Regions from separate parts of the Hansschlegelia sp. KR7-227 genome, predicted to be linked through region 2. Evidence: predicted binding sites of a transcription regulator. Region 2 holds the regulator's gene; each other region holds the start of a gene.
What was found. The regulator LexA, encoded in region 2, represses DNA repair genes until DNA is damaged. The targets are predictions, from matches to a motif close to TGTTCNNNNTGTGTTCNG.
Positions count from the first base shown of each region.

Region 1: ACO2RJ_RS10200 (PA0069 family radical SAM protein) is a predicted target of LexA. The motif match lies at 3,638-3,655, and genes of this name have one in related genera.
Region 3: recA (recombinase RecA) is a predicted target of LexA. The motif match lies at 5,728-5,745, and genes of this name have one in related genera.

Region 1 is NZ_JBMSEA010000001.1:2,173,301-2,180,453, reverse strand. Features, by position in the region: gene mutY (A/G-specific adenine glycosylase) at 1-503, shown strand, start outside; gene ACO2RJ_RS10210 (site-specific DNA-methyltransferase) at 506-1,630, opposite strand; gene ACO2RJ_RS10205 (ribonuclease HII) at 1,725-2,378, opposite strand; gene ACO2RJ_RS10200 (PA0069 family radical SAM protein) at 2,491-3,615, opposite strand; gene ACO2RJ_RS10195 (glycosyltransferase) at 3,740-4,432, shown strand; gene ACO2RJ_RS10190 (barstar family protein) at 4,457-4,870, opposite strand; gene moaB (molybdenum cofactor biosynthesis protein B) at 4,870-5,430, opposite strand; gene ACO2RJ_RS10180 (Crp/Fnr family transcriptional regulator) at 5,617-6,060, shown strand; gene ACO2RJ_RS10175 (hypothetical protein) at 6,062-7,120, shown strand; gene ypfJ (KPN_02809 family neutral zinc metallopeptidase) at 7,153-7,153, opposite strand, start outside.
Region 2 is NZ_JBMSEA010000001.1:1,364,940-1,372,092, reverse strand. Features, by position in the region: gene gltX (glutamate--tRNA ligase) at 1-364, opposite strand, end outside; gene ACO2RJ_RS06440 (ComEC/Rec2 family competence protein) at 469-2,895, shown strand; gene lexA (transcriptional repressor LexA) at 2,889-3,596, opposite strand; gene glp (gephyrin-like molybdotransferase Glp) at 3,730-4,950, opposite strand; gene moaC (cyclic pyranopterin monophosphate synthase MoaC) at 4,947-5,432, opposite strand; gene trpC (indole-3-glycerol phosphate synthase TrpC) at 5,442-6,233, opposite strand; gene trpD (anthranilate phosphoribosyltransferase) at 6,230-7,153, opposite strand, start outside.
Region 3 is NZ_JBMSEA010000001.1:2,040,173-2,047,325, reverse strand. Features, by position in the region: gene fliR (flagellar biosynthetic protein FliR) at 23-784, shown strand; gene flhB (flagellar biosynthesis protein FlhB) at 786-1,853, shown strand; gene ACO2RJ_RS09580 (right-handed parallel beta-helix repeat-containing protein) at 2,133-2,900, shown strand; gene cckA (cell cycle histidine kinase CckA) at 3,096-5,669, shown strand; gene recA (recombinase RecA) at 5,798-6,877, shown strand; gene alaS (alanine--tRNA ligase) at 7,094-7,153, shown strand, end outside.

The sequences.
Region 1 (7,153 bases), 810 kb from region 2:
CCTGCGCGCTCTGCCCGTGGTCGCCGCCCTGCGCCGCGCGCGCCGGCGGAGCGCCCGAGACCTATCCCCGCCGGGCCGCGAAGGCCGTTCGCCCGACGCGCCGCGGCGTGGCCTATTGGGTCGAACGGCCGGACGGCGCCGTTCTGGTGCGGGCGCGGCCGCTCAAAGGTCTGCTCGGCGGCATGACCGAGATTCCGACCGGCCGCTGGGAGGAAGAATTCGACATCGCGACCCCGGCGGAGTCGCTTGCCGCGGACGCGCCGCTCGCCGCGGAGTGGCGCCGGCTGCCGGGGACGGTCGCCCATGTCTTCAGCCATTTCGCGCTGGAGCTCGCCGTGCTGTCGGCGAGGGTGCCGGCGCGGACGCCGGCGCCCGCCGGCGCGCGCTGGGCGGCGCGCGCCGATCTTGCCGGCGAGGCGCTGCCCTCGGTGTTCCGCAAGGTGGCGGCGCACGCGCTGGCCGGCGAAGGCCTGTCTCCCCCGGCGCGGGCCGCGGCTGGATAGGCTCAGACCGCTTCGGCGCGCACCGTGTCGCGGAATGCGTCGATGACAGTAAGGCCGTGCGGCTCGTCGACATGCCAGAAGGTCCAGCCGTTGCAGGCCTCCGCGCCCTGCGCGATCGCGCCGATGCGGTGGATGGAGCCGATCGTGTTGCCGAGCGCGATCGTGCCGTCGGCGCGCACAGTCGCCTCATAGCGCCGCCGGGCGTCGACGAGGCGGGCGCCGGGCCGCACGAGGCCGCGCTCGACGACCGTCGCGAACGCGACGCGCGCGGCCTCGCGCTTCGCCGGCGCGGCGGCGATCGCCTCGCCCGCTTCCGGGATCACGGCGTCGATGCGGGCCTGGGCGTAAGCCGCGTAGTCGCGGTCGCGCTCCACGCCGACGAAATGGCGGCCGAGCCGCTTCGCCACCGCGCCGGTGGTGCCGGAGCCGAAGAACGGGTCGAGCACGACGTCGCCGGGCTTCGAGGCCGACAACAGGACGCGAGCGAGCAGCGCCTCGGGCTTCTGCGTCGGGTGGGCCTTGCGGCCGTCGTCGCCCTTCAGCCGTTCGCCGCCCGAGCAGATCGGGATCAGCCAGTCGGAGCGCGGCTGCAGATCCTCGTTGCCGGCCTTCAGCGCCTCGTAATTGAAGGTGTAGCCCTTGGCGTCCGCGCTGCGGGCGGCCCAGATCAACGTCTCGTGCGCGTTGGTGAAGCGGCGGCCGCGGAAGTTCGGCATCGGGTTGGTCTTGCGCCACACGACGTCGTTGAGCACCCAGAAGCCGAGGTCCTGCAACGCGGAGCCGACGCGGAAGATGTTGTGGTAGCTGCCGATCACCCACAGCGTGCCGGTCGGCTTCAGGACGCGTCGCACGGCGAGCAGCCAGGCGCGGGTGAAAGCGTCATAGGCCGAGAAGCTCTCGAACCGGTCCCAGGCGTCGTCGACGGCGTCGACAAGGCTCTGGTCGGGACGCCGCAGGTCGCCCTGAAGCTGCAGATTGTAGGGCGGGTCGGCGAAGACGAGGTCGACCGAGGCCGCCGGAAGCTTCTCGAGTTCGGCGACGCAATCGCCGATGAGAATCGTGTCGAGCGGCAGCGCGGGAGCTTCGATCCGGGCGGCGGGCGCCGCGCCGATACGCCGAAGGGCCATGGGTCTCGATCCGTCTTGTTACGCGAACTGAACGGACCGGAGTCTCGGTTCGGTAACGTAAAGGCGGGGTCAAGAAGCGTGGTGAACGGAAGGTTTACGCCGCGAGGAGGGCTGCGACCGGCGCGAAGAAACGGCGGTGGCAGACGCAGGGGCCGAGCGCGGTCAGCGCGGCGAGATGCTCGGGCGTGCCATAGCCCATATGCCGCTCGAACCCGTAGCCGGGAAAACGGGTCCCGAGCCGGCTCATGATCCGATCGCGCGCCACTTTCGCAACGATCGACGCTGCGGCGATCGACAGCACGCTGGCGTCGCCGCCGATGACGGGCTCGGCGGCGCAGGCGAGGCCGGGCGGCGCGTCGCGCCCGTCGACCAGCGCAAGCTCCGCCCGCACCCCGAGGCCGGCGACCGCCCGCGACATCGCCCACAGCGTCGCCCCGCGGATGTTGAGCCGCTCGATGCGCTCGGTCGATGCGGCGACGAAGGCCACCGTCGACGTCGCGACGATGGCGGCGAAAAGCTCCTCGCGCCGGGCCGCGGTCAGCGCCTTGGAATCGGCGAGGCCTTCCGGAATCCGCCTCGGATCGAGAACGACGGCGGCCGCGACCACCGGGCCGGCCAGCGGTCCGCGGCCGGCCTCGTCGACGCCCGCGACCACGCGCAGGCCGCGCGCGAAGGCTGCGGACTCGCGGTCGAAGGTGGCCGCCGGGGCAGGCGGGGCCGCCGCGCGGGCGGAGGGCGGGCAGGGCATCAGGCGACGACGATCTCAGTTTGCGTGAGCGGTCGCCATCATCGCTGATTCGAGGGCGCGGCGCGACGGGACGGCCCGCGCCGTCCCCGACATCCACCGCGCGTCGGAGCACTTAAAACAGCGAGAGCTGTTCGCTCCGGGCGTCGCCCGACCTGCGAACCGGCGGCACGAACAGGTCTGTCCTCAGCCGCAGATGTCGGCGATCGAGACCGAGCCGCCGCGCGGCCATCTCGAAGCGGCGGCCGATGGTCCAGGCCACGACGCCTTCGCCGGTCTGCCGCGTGCCCCAGCCGCTGTCGTAGAGCTTGCCGCCGCGCGTCTCGCGCACCAGCGACAGGATCCGCCGCATCTTGGCGGGGTGGCGCTCCAGCAGCCATTCCTGGACGAGGTCTTTGATCTCGTTCGGCAGCCGCAGCAGGACGTAGCCGGCCTCATCGGCGCCGGCGGCGTGGGCCGCCTCCAGCAAGCGGTCGACCTCATGGTCGTTCAGCGCCGGAATGATCGGGGCGGTCAGCACCGTGACGGGCACGCCCGCCTCGACCAGCGCTTTGATGGTCGCAAGCCGCCGGGCCGGCGTCGGCGCGCGCGGCTCCATGCCACGCGCGACCTCCGGGTCGAGCGTGGTCAGCGAGATCGCGACCTTCGCCAGCCCCTTCGCCGCCATGCGCGCGAGGATGTCGAGATCGCGCAGCACGAGCGCGGACTTCGTGACGATCCCGACCGGGTGGTTCGTCTCCTCGAGCACTTCGAGGATCTTGCGCGTCAACCGGTACGTCTTTTCGATCGGCTGGTAGGGATCGGTGTTCGTGCCGAGTGCGATCGTGCGCGGCTTATAGGAGGCGGCGGCGAGTTCGCGGCGCAGCAGGTCGGCGACGTTCGGCTTCGCCGTCAGCTTGGCCTCGAAGTCGAGGCCCGGCGACAGGCCGAGATAGGCGTGGGTCGGCCGCGCGAAGCAATAGACGCAGCCGTGCTCGCAGCCGCGATAGGGGTTGATCGAGCGGTCGAAGGCGATGTCGGGCGACTGGTTGCGGGTGATCGCCGTCCGCGCGGTCTCCAGCGCGACCTCGGTCCGGAACGGCGGGAGCTCGGACAGGCTGTCCCAGCCGTCGTCCTCCTCGACGCGCGTGAGCGGCTCGAACCTTCCGCTGGCGTTGCTGAGCGCGCCCCGGCCGCGGCGACGTTCGCCGGACAAGGCGACGGAGGGGGCTGAGACAAAGGCGCGAGCTGGCTCGGACATGACCGAGATCTAGCGCGCCGAAAGGAACATATCAAGAACATAACTGTGTTCCCGTCGCCATGGGGCGAAGATACGTGGGCGCACGGGCGGACAACCCGTTTTTCTCATGCTAGCGTCCGCACTTATGCTGAGCGTGATCATCCCGACCCGGAACGACGAGCGGACCTTGGTGCCGACGCTGGCCTCGCTGGTTCCCGGCGTCGCCGACGGCGTGGTGCGCGACGTCGTGATCGCGGACGGCGGGTCGACGGACGGCACGCTCGAGGTCGCGGACGTCGCGGGATGCAACGTGCTGGGCGGCGGCGCCTGCCGCGGCGCCCGGCTCGACGCGGCCGCGCGCCGCTCCAAGGGCCCCTGGCTGCTGTTCCTGGAGCCTGGCGTGACGCTCGGCGAGGGCTGGCGGCAGGAGGTGCGCTCGCTGATCGATACGCTGGAGCGCTCCGGCCGCGAACATCGGTGCGCGGCGGTGTTCCGGTTCGGGCTCGACGATTTTGGCGCCGGCGCGCGCGCCGCGGAACGGCTCGCGGCCCTTCGCGACGCCCTGACAGGGCTGCCGCAGCCGGAGCAGGGGCTCTTGATCCACAAGCGCTTCTACGAGAGCGTCGGGGGCTACCGCGCGCTTCCCGCGATGGCCGAGGCCGACCTCATCCGGCGCATCGGGCGCCGTCGCATTCTGCGGCTCCGGGCGCGCGCGCTTGCGTCCGCGAACCGGGCTCCCCGCCGCGAGGGCGAACGGACGGGGCTCCGCGCGGCCTTGGGCGAGGGCCTGTTGATGCTGCGCGTCCCGCCAAGCCTCGTCGCCCGGCTCCACGACTGAACGTCGGCTCCGGCTCCGGCCGGATCAATGGAGATCGCTCGTTTCGAGCAGGCGTTCGATGCGCCGCCTCTCCCATTCCGGAAACACCACTTCGAGCTTGTGCGGCTCGTCTTCGCGCCACCAGCGCACGGCGTCCCGCAGGATGCTGAGATAATGGCGCAGGTCGGAGTCGGGCAGCCGCGGCAGAGTTTCATGCACCAGGATGATCGTGCGGTCGCTCATCCAGCTGAAGTCGCAGAGCCCGTCGAACAGCGCGTCCCATTCGAAGGTGAAGACGTCGGGAAACCACAGGGCGCGGTGGAACGCGCGGAGAAGCTCGTCCTTGCGGGCTATGCCGGACGGCAGCCGCCAGTAGAACGACGCGCCGTTGACGCGGCCCTGGAAGTCCGCGACGAAGCGGAAGCCGGTGGCGTCGCGCGCCGGGGCGGCCGCGCCCATCAGGCGGCCGGGGCGCGCAGCTTGCCGCGCTTCAGATGTTCGTCGAGCCGGGGCAGGATTTCGACGAAGTTGCAGGGTTTGTGACGGTAGTCGAGCTGGGCCGCGAGCACGCCGTCCCAGGCGTCCTTGCAGGCGCCGGTCGATCCCGGAAGCACGAACACGAAGGTCTTGCCGGCGACGCCCGCGGTCGCGCGCGACTGAAGCGTCGACGTGCCGATCACGCCGTTGGAATAGGCGTGAAACAGGTTGGAGAAGCCGTCCATGCGCTTTTCGAACATGGGCTCCAGCGCGTCGGGGCTGACGTCGCGGCCGGTGAAGCCGGTTCCGCCGGTCGTGAGCACCACGTCGGTCGCAGGGTCCGCGACGAACCCTCCGACGGCGGAGCGCAGCGCCTCGCGGTCGTCCGGCACGATCGCACGGCCGGTGACGCGGTGCCCGGCGGCCTCGACGCGGCCCGCCAGGGTGTCGCCGGACCGGTCGTCGGACAGCCCGCGGGTGTCCGAAACGGTCACGATCGCGATGCCGAGCGGCACGAAGGGTCGGGTGTCGTCGAACGTCATGGGCGACTCAAATCGCCTCCCTATGAGGCAACATCATACCCGAAACGAGGCTTCGATTCGACCCAAAGCGGCCTGTGCTCGCGATCTCTTGAGCAGGGGCCGCGCCATGGCCTCCCGGCAAGGGCGGCTTGCGCCGACGCGACCTCAACGCCATCTTGGCACAAAAGCGTACGGAGCGACGCCCGCGTGACGCCTCAGGCCTTCGCCCAGCTGCCCTTCTTCGCGGCCTTCTCGCCTGGCACGCGGAATGGGCTGCTCGCCGGATCCGCCCTGCGCGAGCACGGCGCCGGCGAAACCATTCTCGCGCGCGACCGAACCACCGAAGATTTTTACTTCCTGCTCTCCGGCCGCTGGACGATGCGCCGCTTCGTGCGCGGCGTGCCGGAGGCTCTGGTCTGGCGCGACGACGCGCCGGGCGCGTGGGTCTCCGGCGTCGCGGCGCTGGAGGCGATCGCGCCGACCGACGTGTTCGCCGACCGTCCCTGCGAGGTCATGGCGTCGCCCCGCGAGCTCGTCCACGCGCTCTGCGCCGAAGACCCCGCTCTCGCGACCCGGCTCCTGCGCGACATCCACCGCTGGGCCGAGCGGCTCGAGGTCCACGCCGCGCTGATGCGCGCCAGGGGGCCGTGAGATGGGCGCGCGCGCCGTCAAGGCGGTCGACCGGCTGGCGCTTGGCTGCCGGCTCGTCCTCGCGGGCTCGCTCGCGGCGGCCGCGATCGGATACGCTTCGGGCTGGGGTCTCGAGGCGCCGCTCGAGGTCGCGATCGCGCGAACGCTGTCCGACGTGGCGCCGGCCGAGACGCTGAACGCCCGCGCGCTGGCAGCCATCGAGGTCGAAGACGTCGATCTCGCCCGCGGCTACGCCGATCTCGCCGCCGAGCTGAAGCGCCCGCTGCCTGCGGCGACGCTCGCCCGGCTGGACGCGGCGGAGGCCCCTGGAGCTACGGCGCTCCGCGCCGCCCGCGGCGTCGCGCGCGGCTTCGCGACCGGCGCGGCGGACAGCCCGGCTGCGCTCGGCGGCGCGCTCGCGGCCGATTTCACCGTTGTGGGCGACCTCCGCGATCTTGCGGGCGAGGGCATGAAGCTCGCCCGCGGCGAGGAGGCGAACGAGCTGATTCTCGGCCTCGCAGCCGTCGGCGTGGCGGCCACGGCGGCGACCCTCGCCACCGCGAGCCTTGCCGCTCCCGCCAAGGCGGGCGTCTCGATCCTCAAGGCGGCCCGCCGCACGGGCGCGCTCACGGCGGAGTTCGCCGCCGATCTCGGCCGCCGGATGACGAGGACGGGCGGGCGCGGCCTGGACGCCGCGCGCGCCGCGCCGGGCGCGGCCGCCGCGGATGTGGGGCGCGGCGCGACCGGGATCGCCGCGGTCGCGGGCGTGGCGACCGAGCTTCGCGCCGTCTCCGCGGCGGCCGGCGGTCCGGCCGAGACCGTCCGGCTGATGCGCTTCGTGCGCTCGGTCGACGACCTGCCCGAGCTACGGCGCTTTTCCGCCCGTTTCGGCAAGCAGACGCGCGCCGTCGCGGAAGTCACCGGCAAGGCGTCGCTGCGCGCCTTCCGCGTCACGATCCGCGTCGGCGAGCTTCTGATGAAGCATCTGCTCGGCGTGCTGATGTGGGTCGGCGGCCTCCTCGCCGGCGCCGTCTCAAATCTCGGCTGGCGCGGAGCCCGACTGGTCGCCGCGCGCGCCTGAGCGTTCCAGACGACCTTTCGAGGTCGCGCCGAT
Region 2 (7,153 bases):
GCGGCGGGCGACCCTCGGCCTGGGCGGTCGCGCGCATTTCCTCGAGCTCTTGGGCCGACGCGTAGCACCGGTAGGCGCGGCCATCCCTCAGCATGGCGTCCACGGCCTCGCGATGGCGGTCGGCGCGGGCGAACTGGAACACCGGGTCGCCGTCCCAGTCGAGACCGAGCCAGGTGAGCCCGTCGAGAATGGCGGCGATCGCGGCGTCGGTCGACCGGGCCCGGTCGGTGTCCTCGATCCGGAGCAGCATCTTGCCGCCCTGGGACTTCGCGAACAGCCAGTTGAAGAGCGCCGTGCGCGCGCCGCCAATATGCAGAAAGCCGGTCGGCGACGGCGCGAAGCGGGTGACGACGGTTTCGGTCACGATGCGCGGGCCTTGAACGATGCGTGGATCCGCGGCGGCGGCGAACGCCTGTGCGCGACGGCGCGACCGTGTAGCATGGTCGCGCGACCGGGGGAAAGACGGGCATGGCGCGAGACACGCGGCGGGCTCAGGGACAGACGAGAACGGCTGTCCTGCCGGGCGTGCGCGACGTCGGGGACGCACGTCGGGGGACGATCGCCGCAGGAGCCGCCGACTGGCTTGCGGCGCGTTTTGCGGAGGAAGCCGATCTCGGGCGCCCCGCGCTCTGGATGCCCGTCGCCTTCGGGACCGGCGTCCTGGTCTACTTCGCCGCGGCGCATGAACCCACGCTGACGGCCTCGTTCGCGGTCTGGCTTGCGGGCGGCGGGATCGCGGCGCTGCTTCGCCGGCGGTTCGTCGCGCTGTGGCTCGCGTTGGCGGTCGCGTTCGCCGCCTCGGGATTTCTAGCCGCCAAATTGTCGACTTTGCGGGCGGAAGCTCCCGTCCTGCCGCGGGCGATGAGGGCGGACGCCGTGGGTCGCGTGGTCGCGATCGAACCACGAGCGAACGATCGTCGGCGCGTGACGCTCGTCCTTGAAAGCCTGGGGACGCTCGCGCCGGCCGATCGTCCGCGAAAGACGCGGGTCACGCTCGGCAAGGAGCCCGCGGTCGCCGCCGGTGATCGGCTGGCGCTTTCCGCCTATTGGCGACCTCCGCAAGGGCCGGTCCGCCCCGGCGGGTACGACTTCGCCCGCGTCGCCTTTTTCGAGGGGATCGGGGCCACGGGAAGCGAGCCGACAAATCTGCGCAATCTCGGGCCAGCGTCCGATCTCGGCGTCGCCGATCGGCTCTCGGCGGCCCTCGAACGCTTGAGGATGAGCCTGACCGAGCGCGTCACGCGGTCGGTCGGCGGCCCGGAAGGCACGGTGGCGGCGGCCCTCGTGACCGGGGTCGAGGGACCGATCCCACAGAAGATCGAGGACGACCTGCGGGCGGCCGGCCTCAGCCACATCCTGTCGATCTCCGGTCTGCACATGGCGCTCGTCGCGGGCACGCTGTTCTGGCTCGCGCGCGCCGGCCTGGCGCTGTCGTCGACCGCAGCGCTTCGATGGCCGGTGAAGAGCGTCGCCGCCATCGTGGCGCTCGCGGGCGCGACGTTCTACCTCGCGCTCTCCGGAGCCGAGGTGGCGACCCAGCGCTCCTACATCATGATCGCGATCGTGTTCGCAGCCGTGATCCTCGGCCGGCCGGCGATGTCGCCCCGAAACCTGGCCCTTGCGGCGCTGCTCGTCATGGCCTGGTTGCCCGAGGCGGCGCTGGGACCGAGCTTCCAGATGTCGTTCGCGGCGGTCGCGGCCCTAATCGCCTGGTTCGAGCGGAGGAGCGACGGCGCGCGACCTCCGCCGCCGGCCTCGGGCCTCGGACGCGCGTGGCGCTGGGCGCTAGCCGCAGCCGCGATCGCGGTGATGACGACCCTGGTCGCGGGGATGGCGACCGCGCCGTTCGCCGCCTATCACTTCCACCGCACGACGCCTTACGCGCTCGCCGGCAACGCGCTGGCGACGCCGTTGCTCAGCGTCCTCGTGATGCCGTCGGTCGTGGGCGGGCTGTTCTTCGCCCCGCTGGGTCTGGACGGCCTGTGGTGGCAGGCCATGGGTCTCGGCCTGAGGGGCGTGCTCGCGATCGCGGAGATGGTGGCGTCATGGCCGGGATCCGAGCGCAATGTGCCGGCCTTCGACGAGCCGGCGCTCGCCCTGTTTGCGCTCGGGATCTGCTGGGCATGTCTGTGGCGGACGCGGTTGAGATGGGGCGCCGTTCCCATGCTCGCGGCGGCGCTGGCGCTTGCCGCGGTCCCGTCGCGGCCGGATGTGGTGATCGACGCCTCGGGCCGCGAGATGGCGGCCAGGGGCCCTGACGGCGCGCTGGCGCTCGTGGGGACCCGGTCCTGGAGCTTCGCCGCCAAGGTGTGGCTCGCCGCCGACGCGGCGTCGCCCGTGAAGGCGGGCCGACCCACCGAGCGGCCATCTCAGCCGGGCGGCCGCGGTGCGCAGTCCTCGCCTTCGGCCGCGGGGGCGTCAGCCGAAGGATCATTCGGGTCGGGCGCGAAGGTCGTCGGCCAGACCACGACCGTCGTGCGCTGCGACGCCTACGGCTGCGTCGCGCCGCTGTTCGCCGGCGGATGGGCTGCGCTGGTCTGGGATGCCCGGGCCTTCGACGAAGACTGCCGTCGCGCCACGTTGGTGGTCACGCGTCTCGACGCGCCCGACGCCTGCCGGGACGCCGCGGCGGTGATCGACCGCGCCGCGCTCGCCGCGACCGGATCGCTGGCGCTGATGCGCGACGGCCCGCGGTTCATCGGGCGCTCGGCCCGAAACCCCGCCGGGTCCCGCCCTTGGCACAGGGGGAGCGCCCTGGCCACCGCGCCGCCGCCCGACGACGCGCTGAAACTCGTCTTCGCGCCAAGAGCGCGCGCCCCGGCCACAGTCGACCGACCGACCGTCGTCGATCCGACTTCGCCTGACGAGGAGCCGCCGCCGGGCGAGGATCAATAGCGCCGGATGAGCCCGACCAGCCGCCCCTGGATCGCCACACGGTCCGGGCCGAATATGCGCGTCTCATAGGCCGGGTTCGCGGCCTCGAGCGCGATCGAGGCGCCGCGCTTGCGCAGCCGCTTCAGCGTCGCCTCCTCATGGTCGACGAGCGCGACTACGATGTCGCCGGTGTCGGCGGACTCCTGCCGGCGGATCAGCACGAGGTCGCCGTCGAGGATGCCGGCCTCGATCATCGAGTCGCCGCGCACTTCGAGCGCGAAATGCTCGCCGTTGGAGAGCATATCCGGAGAGACCGAGATCGTGTCGCTCTTGGTCTGGATCGCCTCGATCGGCACGCCCGCGGCGATCCGGCCCATAACGGGGATCGCGACCATGCGCGCGGAGCTGTCGTCCGGCTCGTCGGCGGCAGGCCGCCTGCGGCCCAGATTGCCCTCGATCACGCTCGGCGTGAAGCGCCCCGTCGGCCGCGTCACGGGCGGCGCGGCCGCTTCCGGAAGGCGGACCACCTCGATCGCCCGGGCTCGGTTCGGCAGCCGTCGGATGAAGCCGCGCTCCTCAAGCGCCATGATCAGACGGTGCACGCCCGACTTCGACTGCAGCCCCAGCGCGTCCTTCATCTCCTCGAACGAGGGGGGAACGCCGGTCTCCTTCAGCCGCTCGTGAATGTAGCGGAGAAGGTCGTACTGCTTGCGGGTCAACATGGGCGGCTCCGCGCCGTGACAAAACAAATCATGAACAGATTCGTAGCTGTTCTAGGTGTGTTCCGCAAGCGTTAAGGCCGCGTTACCATCCCGGGAGGTTCTCCTCCACGAGCGTCGTTCGATCGTCCGACGATCAGAACGGATGGTGTAACATCATGATTTCGCAAGGAGTTCCGGCGTCCGCGGCCGGCGCGTGGGCCGGCCTCACGAGCAGGCACTCGGCGTCCGAGAGGGCGCGCAGCATCGACGAATCCTGGCGGTCGAAAGCGGTCGCGACGGCGACGCCGTCCGAATCAAAGGTGAGCGCCGCGCGCATATAGTCTTCACGCCGGTCGTTCTGCGCCATGTCCCGTCCAAGCCTGGCGAACGTCTTGGCCGGTTCGACGTCCTCGCGGCCGGCCATGCGACGGAGCGCGGGGACGAGAAACAGCAGCGAGCAGACGATCGCCGAGACTGGATTGCCCGGCAGCCCGAGCGCGAGCATGTCACCGCGCCGACCCGCCATCATAGGCTTGCCCGGCCGCATGGCGATCTTCCAGAAATCCAGCGCGACGCCGGCCTCTGCGAGCGCAGGCTGCACCAGGTCGTGGTCGCCGACCGAGGCGCCGCCGAGCGTCACCAGAACATCCACCTTCTCTTCGATCGCGCGGTCGATCGCCGCGCGGATGGCGGCGCGGTCGTCGGGCGCGATCCCCAGATCGACGGCGACGCCGCCTTCGCCTTCGACGACGGCGGCGATCGCAAAGCTGTTCGACGCAATGATCTGGTCCGGTCCCGCTCTTTCTCCGGGCATGACCAGTTCGTCGCCGGTCGCGAGGATCGCGACGCGGGGGCGGCGGCCCACGTCGACGGCAGGGTGGCCCAGCGCCGCGGCGAGCGCGAGATCGCGCGCCCCGAGCCTTCGGCCGGCGGGCAGGAGCTCCTGCCCGGTGGCAAAGTCGATCCCGGCGCGGCGGATGTGGCGGCCGAGGACGGCCGCCTCCTGCGCCGTCACGACCGCGCCGTCGCGCTCGGCGTCCTCCTGAAGCAGGATCGCGTCGGCGCCGTCGGGAACCGGAGCTCCGGTGAAGATCCTGACGGCCTCGCCGGGACCGACGCGCCCGCCGAAGGCGCGGCCGGCGGCGGCCTCGCCGATCACGGTCAGCCGGGCGGGGGCGCGGCCGACGTCGGATGCGCGGACCGCGTAGCCGTCCATCGCGGAGCAGTCCCAGGGCGGCTGGGTCCGGAGCGCGGATAAGGGGTTCGCAAGCGTGCGCCCGAGCGCCTCGCGCAACGCGACGCGCTCGGAGGGGAGCCGCGCGACGCCGGAGAGAATGCGGGCGCGCGCCTCGGCCACGGGCAGAAGCCCGCTCACGAGGCCTCCTCGACCCGGAAGTCGCCGGACCGTCCGCCAGACTTGGCCAGAAGCCGCACGCCCTCGATCCGCATGGCGCGATCGACGGCTTTGGTCATGTCGTAGACCGTGAGGCAGGCGACCGAGACCGCGGTCAGCGCCTCCATCTCGACGCCGGTCGGGCCCGTGACGCGCGCGGTCGCGGTCACGATCACGCCGGGGAGGGAGGCGTCGGGAATCAGCTCCACGGACACTTTCGAGAGCATGAGCGGGTGGCAGAGCGGGATGAGCTCATGGGTGCGTTTCGCCGCCATGATGCCGGCCAGCCGCGCCGTCCCGAGCACGTCGCCCTTCTTGGCGTCCCCGTCGACGATCAGGCGCAGCGTCTCCGCCGCCATGACGACGCGGCCTTCCGCCGTCGCCTCGCGGATGGTGGCCGGCTTGTCGCCGACGTCCACCATGTTGGCTTCGCCCGACGCGGAGAGATGGGTGAGGCGCGACATCGGCGGGGGTCAGGCCGCCAGAAGCTGACGGGTCGCGGCGGCCACGTCCTGCTGGCGCATCAGACTTTCGCCCACGAGCAGGGTGCGGCAGCCGACCGCGGCGAGCCGAGCGACGTCGGCCGGAGTGAAGATGCCGCTTTCCCCGACGAGGATACGGTCGGGGGGCGCGAGCGCCGAAAGCCGCTCGGTCATGTCGAGCGATACTTCGAAGGTGCGAAGATTCCTGTTGTTCACTCCCAGCAGCTTGGCGTTGAGCGGCAGCGCGCGATCGAGCTCCGCTTCGTCATGCACCTCGATCAGCGCATCCATGCCGAGGTCGGACGCTGAGGCCACCAGGTCGCGCGCTTCCGCGTCGGTCACGGCGGCCATGATGACGAGGATGCAGTCGGCGCCGAGCGCGCGCGCCTCCGCCACCTGGTAAGGCTCGTACATGAAGTCCTTGCGGATCACGGGAAGCGCCACGGCGTCGCGGGCCGCCGTCAAGAAGCCCGGCGCGCCTTGGAAGGACGGGCCGTCGGTCAACACCGACAGGCAGGTCGCGCCGCCCGCCGCGTAGGCGCGCGCGAGCACCGGCGGGTCGAAGTCGGCGCGGATCAAACCCTTTGAAGGACTGGCCTTCTTGATCTCGGCGATGAGCGCCGTACGGCCTGCGCCTAGCGTCGTCTCGATCGCCGCCACGAAGCCGCGGGGCGGCGACGCGGCCTCGGCGGCACGACGCGTCTCGGCGTAAGGGCGAGCAGCCTTGGCGTCGGCGACCTCCCGCCGCTTATAGGCTTCGATCCGGGCGAGGATGTCGTTCATGCCGCCTGCTCCTCGGCCGAGATGCGGACGAGCGCGTCGAGCCGGGAATACGCCGCGCCCGAATCGATCGCGCCTGCGGCGAGCTTGGCGCCGGCCTCCAATGTCTCCGCCCGGCCGGCGACCACGAGCGTCGCGGCGGCGTTCAGGATCGACACGTCACGATAGGCGCCGCGTTCGCCGTCGAGCACGCGGCGCAGCGCCGCGGCGTTCGCCTCGGCGTCGCCGCCGGCGAGCGCGCTCGTGGGATGGCGGGGCAGCCCGGCGTCCTCCGGCGAGACGTCGAACGTCGTGACCGCGCCGTTCTCGAGCGCCGCGACCCGGGTCGGACCGGAGGTGGTGATCTCGTCAAGACCATCCGATCCGTGAACGACCCACGCCTTCTGCGAACCAAGCGCGTTCAGCGCCTCCGCGATCGGTTCGACCCATTTGGCGGCGAAGACGCCGACCATCTGGCGTCTCACGCCGGCCGGGTTCGAAAGCGGACCGAGCAAATTGAAGATCGTCCTCACGCCTAGCTCCGTGCGGGCCGGCCCGACATGGCGCATGGCTGCGTGGTGGTTCGGCGCGAACATGAAGCCGATGCCGGCCTCCGCGATGCAGCGCGCGATCCGCTCGGGGCCGATGTCCACGTCGACGCCCAGCGCGCGCAACACGTCGGCCGAGCCCGATTTCGAGGAGAGCGCGCGGTTGCCGTGCTTGGCGACGGGAACGCCGCAGCCGGCGACGACGAAGGCGGCGCAGGTCGAGACATTGACCGAGCCGGCGCCGTCGCCTCCGGTGCCCACGACGTCGACGGAGTCCGCGGGCGCCTCCACCGGGGTCATCCGCTCGCGCATGGCGGCGACCGCGCCGGCGATCTCGTCGACGGTCTCGCCGCGGACCCGGAGCGCCATGAGGAAGCCGCCGATCTGGGCGGGCGT
Region 3 (7,153 bases), 680 kb from region 2:
GGCCGGAGCCCGCGTCGCCGTCATGACCATCGACCTGCTGCCCGACGAGGTCGCGGCCTTCCTTCTCATTCTTGCGCGGGTCGGCGCGCTCGTCATGCTGCTGCCGGCGCTCGGCGAGGAGAACGTCTCGCCGCGCTTCCGGCTGACGATCGCGGTGCTATTCGCCTTCGTGTTCTGGCCGTTCGCCCGGCCGCTCTACGCGGTGGACGCCGACGATCCCGCGCGGCTGATCGGGCTCGCTGTGTCGGAGATCGCGGTCGGCCTCGCGCTCGGCCTCGTCGGGCGGTTCATCATGTCGGCGCTGTCGGTCGCGGGCAACGTGATCGCGAACCAGCTCGGCCTCGGCTTCGTCCAGACGCTCGACCCGACGCAAGGCCAGCAGGGCGCGATCATGGGCGCGTTCCTGACGCTGGTCGGCGTCGCGCTGATCTTCGCGACCGACCTGCATCATCTCTTCATCACCGCGGTCGCCGAGAGCTACGAGGCGTTCCGCCCGGGCGCCTTTCCCGAAGCCGGCGACGCGGCCAAGCTTGCGACCGGCGCGGTCGGCGACGCCTTCCGGATCGGTGTGCAGCTCTCGGCGCCGTTCCTGGTGTTCGGCCTGATCTTCAATCTCGGCCTCGGCGTGCTGTCGCGGCTGATGCCCCAGCTCCAGGTGTTCTTCATCGCCGCGCCGCTGTCGCTGATCGCGGGCTTCGCGCTGCTCGCGCTCGTCATCGGCGTGCTCATGAGCGTCTTTCTCGAGGGCGTCGGCGACACGCTGCGCCTGTTGACGGGACGCTGACATGGCCGCGAGCGACGAGGGCGGTGAAAAGACCGAAGAACCGACGCGCAAGAAGCTCGACGACGCCCTGAAACGCGGCGACGTCGCCAAGAGCCAGGAGCTCAACGTCTGGTTCGGCCTTGCGGCCGCGACGCTCGCGCTGTCGGCCTTCGGCGACCAGGCGACGGCCTCGCTCGCCATGATCTGCCGGAAATTCCTGGCGGAGCCGCATCTGTTCGTGGTCGATTCCGCGTCGCTCCGGGCCATGACCGCCGGGCTCGGCCTGAGCGTCGGCGCCGCGCTCGCGCTGCCGATGCTGCTGCTCGCGATCGCGGCCGTCGCGGGCAACCTGATCCAGCATCCGCCGATCGTGACGGCGGAGCCGATCACCCCCAAATTCTCCAAGGTGTCGCCGGCTGCGGGCTTCAAGCGCCTGTTCTCGCCGGAGAGCCTCGTCAACTTCCTCAAGGGCCTGCTCAAGCTCGGCGTCGTCGGCGCGGTGATCTTCACCGTGGCGTGGCCCGAACGCGCGCGGGTCGCGAATCTCACGGCCGCCGACGTCGCGGCGCTGCCGCCCGTCGTGAAGGAGCTCGCGCTGCGCGTGCTGGTCGCGGCGGTCGCCGTCTTCGCCGTGATCGCCGTCGCCGACGTCCTGTGGCAGCGCCACCGCTGGCGGACGCGGCTGATGATGTCGCTGCAGGAGGTGCGGGACGAGCACAAGCAGCAGGAGGGCGACCCGCATGTGAAGGCGCGCATCCGGCGCATCCGCCACGAACGCTCCGGCAAGCGCATGATGGCCGCCGTGCCGGCCGCGACCGTGGTGATCGCGAATCCGACCCATTTCGCCGTCGCGCTGAAATACGAGCCGGGAATGAACGCGCCGCTGTGCGTGGCCAAGGGCGTCGACGCGCTGGCGCTCCGCATTCGCAAGCTCGCCGAGGAGTCCGGCGTCGCGGTGATCGAAAACCCCCCGCTCGCGCGCTCGCTTCACGCGGCCCTCGACGTCGACAAGGAAATTCCGGCCGAGCACTACAAGGCGGTCGCCGAAGTCATCGGATTCGTGCTGAAGCGCAGAACAGGAGGACGCTGAGGCCGCGGGCCGGTTGGCGAGCGGCTGTCCCGCGACGGCAGGGAGCCGAGGCTTCTCTCTCTCTCTCTCTCTCTCTCTGTCTCTCGGCGACGAAGGTATCAGGATCGCGTCTTCGTCTTGCGTGACCTAAGTAAAAATACGTATTTTCTAATCCACGTCTTCATTTTGCGCCGGGCGTGGCGACGCTTGCTTTCGTCTCGCTGGAGAGTTGCGCGGTCAAGCGGTATAGCTGCTCGAACACATCAAGATGATCGCCGCAGCGGCGGCAGGGGGAGCGTCATGACGATACGTCTCTGGATCATTTTCGGGGCGCTCGCGCTTCTTCCCGCGCTGGCGTCGACCGAGGCTCGCGCCCAGGCCACCCGAACCTGGGTCTCCGGGGTGGGCGACGACGTCAACCCCTGCAGCCGCACCGCGCCCTGCAAGACCTTCGCCGGCGCCATCTCCAAGACCGCCGCCGGCGGCGAGATCAACGCGGTCGACAACGGCGCGTTCGGGGCCGTCACCATCACCAAGTCGATCACGATCAAGGTCGATCACGTCGAGGCCGGCGTCCTCGCGTCCGGCACGACGGGGGTCGTCGTCAATGCGCCCGCCAATTCGAAGGTGGTGCTTGAAGGCCTCGACATCGAGGGGGCGTCATTGGGCACGTTACCCGGCCTAAACGGCATACGCATGATCGGCCAGGGGTCGCTGACGGTCCTGAACTGTCGGATCAGGAACTTCAACACGACCGGAATCACCGTCGACGGCGCCGCCGATTACACCCGGCTGATCGTCAAGGACACCGTCATCCTGAACGCCGCCACAGGCATCCTCATCAAGGGAACGAAGATCAACACCGGGGTCATCGACAATGTGACCATCGACAACTCGTCGGTCGCGGCGCTCCAGGTCGATGCTCCGAGCAGCACGACCCTGAGCGGCTCGCTGCTCACCGGGAGCGCGCTCGGGCTGAAGCTGAATGCGGGCGCGGCCGTCATCTCCTACGGCGACAACATCATCCGCAACGGCGGGCTTCCCACCCAGACCGCGCCGCGCCTGTGACCGGTCTCGCCGCTTCAGGCTCGGCGCCTCCCGCAGGATCCGCCTGACGGCGACGGAGCGGGCGCGAGATCCAAGGCCCATCTTGCAAGCGAGGCGTTCGGACCGCATCGTCGCCCCTAGAGCCGCGAATCGGCGCGCCGGCATCCGCCGGCCAAGCGTGATCGGCCCGCGAAGTCAGGGCATCGCAAGGGCCTCATGAGCAGCGTCGCCGAACGATCCCGCCCCGCAACCGAGCCCGCGATCGACCGTTCCGGTCGATCGGGCTCCATCGGGCTCGTCGTGCTGCTCGCGGCCGGGCTGGTGGGCGCGGGTCTCGCGATCTCGTTCCTCAAGGGCGAGGCCGCCCAGCCCTGGATCCTCGGTCTGCTCGCCGTGCTGTCGATGGTCGGCGTGGTGGCGCTGTTCGCAGGCGCCGTCGGGCTGATCCAGATCGCGACCCGCGGCGCCAAGGACGATCTCACGCGCGCCATCGCCGCGACGGCCGAGGAGGGCATCCTCGTGACCGATTCCGGCGGCCGCATCGTGTTCGCGAACGAAGCCTATCTCGACCTGACCCGGGCGGAGGGGCCGGCGGCGGCGCGCACCGTGGAGCGGGTGTTCGCCGGCAACGCCGACGTGGCCGAGGCGATCTACCGCCTCTCGCAGGCGGCGCGGGACGGCAAGCGCGCCTTCGAGGAGGCGCGGGTCACCCTGCCCGACGGACGCGGCGCATGGTTCCGGATCGGGGTGCGCCAGGCCGCCCACGCCGGCGGCGCCGACACCGTCTGGACGCTCTCCGACGTCACCCGCGAGCGCGAGCGCCACGAGAGCGTCTTCCAGGAGCTTCAGCACGCGGTCGACTTTCTCGACCATGCGCCGGCCGGCTTTTTCGCCGCCAAAGGCGACGGCTCGATCGTCTATATGAACGCGACGCTCGCCGGATGGCTCGACCAGGACCTGACCCGGGTCGGCTCCGGCGGCTTCAAGCTCAACGACATTCTGGCCGGCGACGGCGCCTCGCTGGTCGAGGCGGTGTCGCCGAAGCCCGGCGCCGTCGCGACCGAGATCATCGACGTCGACCTCAAGACCCGCTCGGGCCGCTCGCAGCCCGCGCGGCTGCTGCACGCCGTCGCCTGGGCGCATGACGGCACCCCCGGCGCGTCTCGCACCCTGGTGCTCGACCGGGGGCCGGGCGCCGACGTCTCCGAGCCGCTGCGGGCCGCCGAAGTGCGGTTCGCGCGCTTCTTCAACAACACGCCGCTCGCGATCGCGACCGTCGACGCGAAAGGCCGAATCGCGCGCTCCAACGCGCCCTTCGCCAGGCTGTTCGGCGAACGGCTGAAGGGGGATCCGGCCGGCGAGCGGTCGATCCTGTCCGCCCTCGCCGAGCGCGACCGCGCGGCGCTCGAGGCCTCGATCGCCGCCGCTGCGGGCGGCGCGAGCGAGGTCGCGCCGGTCGACGCCAGCCTGCCGGGCGAGGGCGGCCGCTCGGCCCGCCTGTTCGTGACCCGCGTCGACGACGGCGACGGCGACGACGGCGAGGCCGCGGTGGTCTACGCGCTCGACGTCTCCGACCAGCGCGCGCTCGAGGCCCAGTTCGCGCAGAGCCAGAAGATGAACGCGGTCGGCCAGCTCGCCGGCGGCGTGGCGCACGACTTCAACAACGTGCTGACCGCGATCATCGGCTATTCCGACCTGCTGCTCGCGAACCACCGGCCGACCGACCCGTCCTTCCAGGACATCATGCAGATCAAGCAGAACGCGAACCGGGCCGCGAGCCTGGTGCGCCAGCTGCTCGCCTTCTCGCGCCGGCAGACGCTGCGGCCCCAGGTGATCGCGCTGGGCGACGTGCTCGCCGAGCTGCGCATGCTGCTCGCGCGCCTCGTCGGCGAGCAGGTGAAGCTCGAACTCGTCCACGGCCGCGACCTGTGGCTCGTCAAGGCCGACCTCAACCAGTTCGAGCAGGTGATCATCAACCTCGTCGTCAACGCCCGCGACGCCATGGTCGACGGCGGCCAGGTCACGATCCGCACGCGCAACGTGCCCGCGGCCGAAGTGGCCGCCTTCGGCCACGCCGGGCTGACCGTCGCCGATTACGTCCTGATCGACGTCGAGGACACCGGGCCGGGCATCCCCGAGGAGATCGCCGACAAGATCTTCGAGCCCTTCTTCTCGACCAAGGAGGTCGGCAAGGGCACCGGACTCGGCCTGTCGACCGTCTACGGCATCGTCAAGCAGACCGACGGCTACGTCTTCGCGCTGTCGCAGCCGGGCGCGGGCGCGACCTTCCGGATCTTCCTGCCGCGGCACATCGCGACGCAGGCCGAGGAGGAGGAGCCGAAGCCCTCGAGCGCGCCGTCGGCCGAGGGCGCCGCGCAGGACATGACGGGGCGCGGGACCGTGTTGCTGGTCGAGGACGAGGACGCGGTGCGCGCCTTCGCGGCGCGGGCGCTCGCCTCGCGCGGCTACACCGTCGTCGAGGCGCGCTCCGGCGTCGAGGCGCTGGAGAAGATGAAGGAGCACGGGCCCGCGATCGAACTCGTGGTGTCGGACGTCGTGATGCCCGAGATGGACGGTCCGTCGCTGCTGCGCGAGCTGCGAAAGACCCAGCCGAAGCTCAAGATCATCTTCGTCTCCGGCTATGCGGAGGACGCGTTCAAGAAGAACCTGCCGGAGGGCGAGGCCTTCGCCTTCCTGCCGAAGCCGTTCTCGCTCAAGCAGCTCGTCCAGGCGGTCAAGGACACGATGGGCTCGGGGAACGGCAAGGGCCTCGATCCCGCCGGATCATAACGCGAACGAATTCGAGAATCGCAAGGGTTTGCAGTTGGTTAGGCTGCTCTTGCGCAGAGAGAACAAAAAGCGTACATTCTGGCGCATTGAACGGCCGAAGCGGCCCGTGCCATAAGGAGCGCCTGACCATGCCCCAGCCCGCACTTCGCCTTGTGGAAGGAAGCTCCGTGGACAAGACCAAGGCGCTCGACGCTGCGCTGTCGCAGATCGAGCGCGCGTTCGGCAAAGGCTCGATCATGCGGCTCGCCGGCGGCCAGGCGATCACCGAGATCGAGGCTGTGTCGACCGGCTCGCTCGGCCTCGACATCGCGCTCGGCATCGGCGGCCTGCCGCGCGGCCGCGTCGTCGAGATCTACGGCCCCGAAAGTTCGGGCAAGACGACGCTCGCGCTGCACACCATCGCCGAGGCGCAGAAGAAGGGCGGGGTGTGCGCCTTCGTCGACGCCGAGCACGCGCTCGATCCGATCTACGCCCGCAAGCTCGGCGTCAATCTCGAGGACCTGCTGATCTCGCAGCCGGACACCGGCGAGCAGGCGCTCGAGATCGCCGACACGCTGGTGCGCTCCGGCGCGGTCGACGTGCTGGTGGTCGATTCGGTCGCCGCGCTGACGCCGCGCGCCGAGCTCGAGGGCGAGATGGGTGACGTGCAGCCGGGGCTGCAAGCCCGCCTGATGAGCCAGGCGCTGCGCAAGCTCACCGGCTCGATCTCCAAGTCGAAGACCATGGTGATCTTCATCAACCAGATCCGCATGAAGATCGGCGTGATGTACGGCTCGCCGGAGACCACGACGGGCGGCAACGCCCTTAAGTTCTACGCCTCCGTCCGGCTCGACATCCGCCGCATCGGCGCGATCAAGGACCGCGACGAGACCGTCGGCAACCAGACCCGCGTCAAGGTCGTCAAGAACAAGCTCGCCCCGCCCTTCAAGCAGGTCGAGTTCGACATCATGTATGGCGAAGGCGTGTCGAAGACCGGCGAGCTGATCGACCTCGGCGCCAAGGCCGGGATCGTCGAGAAGTCCGGCTCCTGGTACTCCTTCGACAGCCAGCGTCTCGGCCAGGGCCGCGAGAACGCGAAGGCCTTTCTCAAGCAGAACCCGGAGATCGCCGCTCGGATCGAAGCCGAGGTGCGGCAGGCCGCCGGCGTGATCTCCGAGAAGATCTTCGACGAGGTCGACCCGGCCGATCCCGAGATCGACGTCGACTGAGCGACGCCGCCCGCGTCCGGCTGGATCGGGGCCCGCAACGGGCGGACCGCGGATCGACGGGCGCGTCCAGCCTTCGCCGCGCGGGTTTCTGGACAGGCGTCGAGGCGCGCGGCTAATGTGCCGGCGCGCCCCGCCGCGCGTTCTCGCGAACGCGAGCGGGGCGCCGGCCGTTTTTGGCCGATCGTCTCCCTCGAGATCCCGGCAGCCCAGAGTCCAATGAGCGGCGTCAACGAAGTCCGTAAGACCTTCCTCGACTATTTTGCGGGGGAGGGACAC